3 regions of the Psychrobacillus sp. FSL K6-1464 genome follow, and region 3 is predicted to be linked to each of the others. Evidence: riboswitches for the same ligand, from Rfam matches in the RefSeq annotation. Region 3 holds a riboswitch; each other region holds the start of a gene.
The links. A riboswitch is a leader RNA that binds a small molecule or an ion and turns the genes downstream of it on or off. The one in region 3 is predicted to bind S-adenosylmethionine.
Positions count from the first base shown of each region.

Region 1: it holds a riboswitch for S-adenosylmethionine, as region 3 does, so the genes downstream of both, mtnK (S-methyl-5-thioribose kinase) here and metA (homoserine O-acetyltransferase MetA) in region 3, are expected to answer to the same signal.
Region 2: it holds a riboswitch for S-adenosylmethionine, as region 3 does, so the genes downstream of both, MKX39_RS00940 (O-acetylhomoserine aminocarboxypropyltransferase/cysteine synthase family protein) here and metA (homoserine O-acetyltransferase MetA) in region 3, are expected to answer to the same signal.

Region 1 covers NZ_JBBOOP010000001.1:3,715,894-3,718,225, reverse strand. Annotated here, with positions in the region: gene mtnW (2,3-diketo-5-methylthiopentyl-1-phosphate enolase) at 1-246, opposite strand, end outside; SAM riboswitch class I at 351-455, opposite strand; SAM riboswitch class I at 613-769, shown strand; gene mtnK (S-methyl-5-thioribose kinase) at 845-2,032, shown strand; gene mtnA (S-methyl-5-thioribose-1-phosphate isomerase) at 2,032-2,332, shown strand, end outside.
Region 2 covers NZ_JBBOOP010000001.1:181,226-183,557, forward strand. Annotated here, with positions in the region: gene MKX39_RS00930 (YdcF family protein) at 1-235, opposite strand, end outside; gene MKX39_RS00935 (glycerol-3-phosphate acyltransferase) at 250-891, opposite strand; SAM riboswitch class I at 1,049-1,163, shown strand; gene MKX39_RS00940 (O-acetylhomoserine aminocarboxypropyltransferase/cysteine synthase family protein) at 1,276-2,332, shown strand, end outside.
Region 3 covers NZ_JBBOOP010000001.1:1,761,988-1,764,319, reverse strand. Annotated here, with positions in the region: gene MKX39_RS08635 (aldo/keto reductase) at 1-211, shown strand, start outside; gene metA (homoserine O-acetyltransferase MetA) at 282-1,190, opposite strand; SAM riboswitch class I at 1,266-1,371, opposite strand; gene MKX39_RS08625 (methyl-accepting chemotaxis protein) at 1,437-2,332, opposite strand, start outside.

The sequences.
Region 1 (2,332 bases), 2.0 Mb from region 3:
AAAATTTGCGGCAGGATAGAATACTTTAATTTCTCCTTTAATTCTTTCCGGATGAATGGGGTGAAGAATATTTTCAAATTCAGTAACCGATCGTACAGTTCCTTTATGTTTTTTTAGCTGTTCCTGTTCTAAAAAAGCTAAATTGGTCCAAGAACCAATAGTCAATCCAAGGGCAATATCATCCGCTTTTTTTTCAAAAGAACCAGACTTTCCGTATAGTTGATAGTGCGCAGTAATTCCACTCATTTTTTCACTCCTAATATTAGAAAAGCGTAAGTGCCTAGGCGCTAGAGCTAGACAGATAATATAAAAAACCTCTTCAAATAAGAAGAGGTTAATAGCTTAACAACTTCTTATCTCTCAGCCATTTGACTGCAAGAATTAGCACCGTGTTCATAATTGAATCGGTTGCCGGGTATCATAGGGCTTGTCCCTCCACCTGCTCTAAATAAGAAAAAATATTCAGTTTGTATTTAATAAATTATATTGATTATTCCATGCATTAAAAATTCTGTCAACAAGAAATTGAAAAATTATCATTATTCAAAATTGTATTGACATAGCTTTTTCTAATATGCTAGGATTCTAAACAAACATCATAGTTGTACCGCACTCTTATCAAGAGCAGGCAGAGGGATAATGGCCCGATGACGCCCAGCAACCGACCGTAATACCGTTGTGAGACGGGGCGCTTTATGCGCCGGAATGTAAAATTCCGTAAGGCACGGTGCTAATTCCATCAGAAAGTTTACTTTCTGAGAGATAAGAGGTTCAGAATCTCTTATTCTAAGCCTCTTTCTTTTGGAAAGAGGTTTTTTATTTTGTAAATGAGAGGACGATCATAATGGCGGTAGTAGCAATGAAAGAATATGAATCATTAACTAAAGAAACGGTAATTTCACTGGCGATAGAGTTATCATTATTTTCTAGCGAAGCTCCATTAGTTTGCGAAGAGATTGGTGATGGAAATCTAAATTATGTATTCCGTGTAACAGATGGATCCGGTGAGAAAGGCATTATTATTAAACAGGCCTTACCCTATGCAAAGGTCATCGGGGAGAGTTGGCCACTTACTTTGAAAAGGGCAAAGATCGAAGCTAGTGCATTACAAAAACATGGAGAATACGCAGTTGGATTAGTCCCAAAAGTTTATGCAACTGATGAAAGCTTAGCAATCACAATCATGGAAGATCTGTCTCATCTTGAAATAGTTCGTGAGGGCTTGATAAAAGGAAAGTCCTATCCTAAATTATCAACCGATATTGGCGAATATCTAGCCTTAACACTTTTCAATACTTCTGACTTTGCACTCCACCCCTTTGAAAAAAAGTCACTTGTTGTAGAATTTTCTAACCCCGAGCTATGTAAGATCACAGAAGACTTAATCTTTACAGATCCTTTTTTTGATCATGAAACAAATGACTTTGAGCCAGCATTACAAGCAGAAGTGGAAGCTATTTGGAATAACAACTTGTTGAAATTGGAAGTAGCCAAGCTAAAAAGAAGTTTTTTGACGGAAGCCGAAGCTTTGTTACATGGGGATCTTCATACCGGAAGTATATTTGCGAGTGAAGCGGAAACGAAAGTAATTGACCCGGAATTTGCATTTTACGGCCCAATTGGATTTGATATTGGCTTATTTTTGGGGAACTTAATAGTTCAATCCTTTACGCGTCAAGATGACCAACGGGATGCTATACATACCCATATACAGAATACATGGAACACATTTTGCGCTAAATTTTCAGAGTGTTGGAAAAAAGGGGAGTCCGATTTATATAAAAGTATAGAAGGCTATGAGGCATTTGTGCTAGAAAAAATATTCCATGATTCCGTAGGGTTTGCAGGCTGTGAGCTAATTCGTAGAACGATTGGACTAGCACATGTGAAAGACTTAGATAGTATTGAAAACCATGAGCAACGAATTTTAACCAAAAAACAAACGCTTAAAGCTGGAGAAAGGCTAATAGTGAGTCGTCATGAAATAAACTCAATAGATGCTGTAATTGAGCTGTTAGGAGAAATTCAATAATGAATGTTCCATTATCGATTAAGTGGGAAGGTAAGCAGTTAATAATTTTAGATCAACAGAAACTTCCCCATGAAATTATCTATATAACACTAGAAAATATGAAAGAAGTTCACGATGCAATTATTACTCTGAAAGTTCGTGGAGCTCCAGCCATTGGAATTACGGCAGCGTATGGATTAGCTATTGAGGCGCAGAGTTATCAAACAAATTCAATGATAGATTTTCTAGAATACTTAAAAAGAGATGCAGCATACTTGGGTGAATCTCGACCTACTGCTGTCAACTTGGTTTGGGCACTTG
Region 2 (2,332 bases), 1.6 Mb from region 3:
GGGTATATTTTTGGGCATACGCAAGAGCAGCCTCCAATCGATACTGTAAAGCAAAAGAAGGGATATTCCCTTTTTTCACTTTGGCACCAAGCACAATAGCATATTGATTGGTGCCATCTGCCTTTGGATTTTGACCATTTTCAAGCCAATTACTCGTGAGAACCCATATCCCAATTCCACTAGAAATAATCACTACTAATGGGATAAGCACGATCCACCTCATTTTCTTCTTCATGATATTCACTCATTTCATACAGATGGTTTCTTCTTACTTAAGAAAGTGGAGATTCTCATCTCTTCCTTTCGCATTAAACGACGGAAATTCTCGAGATGTAGTACAACAGCCATCAAAAATAGAAATCCGGCAATAGCCATTGGCCCTACTCCTTCTGCAAACCAAATGGATGCACCGATAAAAACAAAGTAAAAAACAAACACACCAATTAATAAATAGTCCGTTAATAATGTAGTTCCGATTAATAATATAAGTCCGATTAAACCAAGCGGCCAGCTAAGAGCAAGTAGTACACCAATAAGGGATGCAGTGCCTTTACCACCTTTAAATTTAGTGTAAAGAGGGAAGTTATGTCCAAGTATTACAGCAGCACCTGCACTATATAGCAGGATGTCCTGTTCCACTATCGAAAAATGTGCGTACTGTGACACCCAAAAACCCGTCCCAATTACGACTATAACTCCCTTTAAAATATCAATTATGGCAACTAAAATGCCATATTTTGCGCCAAGAACAATAGCTGCATTTGAGGCGCCAGAATTTTTTAAGCCCTCTTTTTTAATATTTACCCCACTCAGATACTGAGCTATTTTAGAACCGTGAATGGACCCAACAAGATAACTGATCACAAGGATACAAATCATCGGAATGAGCATTTTTTTCACCCCCATTAACTTCAATATATTAAACGAATGAAAAGATGAGAAGTTTCAGAATTTTAAAGTATATGTTTTTTAATTATTCAAAAAAGTATTGACAAATAGATTGGTAGAAATCTATACTGTGAAACAAGATGGAAAACTAAATCTAATACTCTTATCAAGAGTGGCGGAGGGAATAGGCCCTACGATGCCCGGCAACCAACAAGTTCTCAACTTGGAAAGGTGCTAAATCCTACAAATTCTAAATTGAATTTGGAAGATAAGAGGAGGAACATGCGAATTTGCACCCTCTTCTTAATTGAAGAGGGTTTTTTGCTTGTTCTAATCCTCCCTCGCCTCCATAAGCGTCCATCTAACTACATTTTAGGAGGAATTCAAATGACCAATCTACAAAAAGAAACACTACTTTTACACGGTGGCCAACAACCAGATCCAGTGACTGGATCACGAGCAGTACCCATTCATAAGACAACATCCTTTGTATTTAGAGATACAGAACATGCACAAAACCTATTTGCTCTTGCAGAAACAGGTAATATCTATTCACGTATTACGAATCCAACTGTGGATGTATTTGAACAACGAATTGCATTATTAGAGGGGGGGACGGCAGCAGTTGCATTTTCTTCAGGAATGGCAGCTATCGCATTTTCTATATTAAACATTGCAGGAGCAGGAGACGAAATTATTGCTGCTGAGAATTTATACGGTGGTACGTTTAATTTATTTGCTCATACATTGCCGCGATATGGTATAACGGTGAAATTTGTAGATTCTACAGATCCAGAAAATTTCCGAGCTGCTGTGACAGATAAAACGAAAGCATTTTTTGGAGAAATTATAGGAAACCCAAGCTTAAATGTATTAGATATAGAAAACGTAGCAGCCATTGCTAACGAAGTAGGAGTGCCTTTACTTGTAGATAGCACATTTGCTACTCCATATGGATCGAACCCTATTAAGTACGGTGCTCATGTCGTAATTCATTCAGCGACTAAGTGGATTGGTGGTCATGGTACTACGATTGGTGGAGTTGTAGTAGATGGAGGAAACTTCAATTGGGACTCCGAGAAATTTCCAGGATTCACACAACCGGATGTGACCTATCATGGTCTAAGATATGGAATAGACGTTCCAAACGTGGCATTTGCAGTGAAATTACGCGTTCAATTGCTTCGTGATTTTGGTCCAACTTTAAGTCCTGAAGCAGCATTTTCCTTTTTACAAGGACTAGAAACACTTCATTTACGCGTACCAAAGCATAATGAAAATGCACAAAAAATTGCGGAGTACTTAGAAAGTAACGAAGAAGTAACTTGGGTTAACTACTTAGGTTTAGAAAGTCATCCCTCCCATGAGCTTGCTAAAAAGTACTTACAGAATGGTTTTGGTTCCATCCTAACTTTTGGAGTGAAAGGTGGTAAAGAGGCAGGTC
Region 3 (2,332 bases):
AAAGATTGAGTCTCTTCGTAGTATAGCAAATGATAAACAAGCAGAGGTTTCTTCCATCGTTCTTGCATGGTATCTAGCACAAAATACCATAGATACAGTAATTCCTGGAGCTAAAAAACCAGAACAAGTGTTACGAAATCTGAAAGCACTTGAAGTGGAACTGACGATAGAAGAAATGCAGGAAATTAACCGAATTTTTAAGACAGAATAAAAAATTATAATGCTCATTTTCATCAACATATATAGGCTGATCGTGAATTCACTCACGGCCAGCCTTTTAGTTACTCCCAATCATAAGGAGTTTCTTGGTACACATAATAATTCAACCAATTGGAAAAAAGTAAATGTGTATGGGAACGCCAGGAGTTCATCGGTATTTGTGTTGGATCATCGTTTGGAAAATAATTTTTTGGGACATCAATATCCACACCTTTTTTAATATCTCGGTTATATTCGTCTGCAAGTGTAGTTGCATCATACTCTAAATGACCCGTAATCATAATATGCTTTTTATCTTTGGATATTACTAGAAAAACACCCGCATCCTTTGAGTCGGAAAGCAGTATTAAACGAGGGTCTTTTTTTATTTCATCGAAAGATATAGCTGTGTATCGAGACACAGGTGCGTGAAATTCATCATTAAACCCTCGCACTAAATGTACAGTTGGGTCTGATAAACGATGACTGAATACCCCAAAGCATTTCTTCGACAAGTCATATTTCCCGATACCATAGTGATGGTAGAGAGCGGCTTGAGCCCCCCAACAAATGTGTAAAACAGAGGTCACCTGAGTTTTAGACCAATCCATTATTTCCATAATCTCATTCCAATAATTAACGTCTTCAAATTCTAAATGCTCAATAGGTGCACCGGTAATAATCATCCCATCGTATTTTCGGTGCTTAATATCCTCGAATGTCGTATAAAAGGTATCTAGATGTGTTTTACTTACATTTTTGGAATCATGGGTTGCCATATGTAAAAAGGTTACATTTACTTGTAGCGACGTATTTCCTAGTAAACGGAGCAATTGAAGCTCTGTTTTTTCTTTTTCAGGCATAAGGTTCAAGATAACTATATTTAACGGACGTATGTCTTGAGCTATCGCTCGATCGGTATCCATGATAAATATTTTCTCGTTTTTAAGATGTTCAGCTGCAGGTAACTGTTTTGGTATATTTATAGGCAATTTGTTGTCCTCCTTTAAATTCAAAAAACCCTCTTTCCTATAAACAAGAAAAGAGGGTGAACGTTTTGCTCTCAATTCTTATCTTTCAAGAAATTATCTTGTAGGAGTTAGCACCTTTCTGACTAGTCAGAGGTTGCTGAAGCTTCAACGGGCCATTTCCCTCGGCTTCTCTTGATAAGAGTTATTAAATTATATTGTTCTTCCTGAGTGAATATTAACATTTGTTTTCAAGCAATTCAACTTCTTTTAAACTTTAAAGCGATTTACTGCATTCGCTAATTTGTCACTAAGCTCTGTAAGAGTCTCCGAAGCTTTCGCTACCGATTGGATCGCTCTCAGTTGTTCATCTGATGATGCACTTACTTCTTCACATGCTGCTGCAGTTTGCTCTGAAGTTGAAGCCATCATTTGAATCGTATCTACAACTTGATCTTTAAAGGTAGAAACCTGTTCAATTTCTGCTGAAACAGCATCGATTGACGTTTGCAAATTATTCATCAGTAACGATATTTCACCAAAAGTTACTTCAGTATTTGTTACAACAGATCCCTGCTCACGGAAAGTTTTGATAGTATCTTCCATTTGTTGCCCTACAGTATGCGATTCACTTTGAAGTTCCGTAATAGTATGCTTTACTTCTTCTGTCGCTTTTGCAGATTGCTCCGCTAGTTTCCGTACTTCATCCGCTACTACTGCAAATCCTTTTCCATGCTCCCCTGCCCGTGCAGCTTCAATACTTGCATTCAATGCGAGTAGGTTCGTCTGTGCAGAAATTTGCATAATAGTTTCCATCACACTACCAATCGCATTTACTCTAACTTCCAATGTACTAAACAATGTGGACATAGAGATTAGATTTGACTCCCAGTTTTGGAAAGATGATTTAAGTTCACTCATTTGGTTTTGACCATTCGAATTCATAGTGTTTGCTTTTATAGCTATATCAGTCATCATTACTGATTTTTCATTGATGAGATTGATTTGATCACTTAAGTGCAACGAACTTTCTGTTACGTCTACAGCATCTTCTGCAGATTTAGAAGCACCTACCGCAATCTCACTCACAGCTGACGAAACTTGCTCTGCGGAAGCGTTTGTTTCTTCTGCCACAGCACTTAAACTTTCCGAATTCGATTGAACAT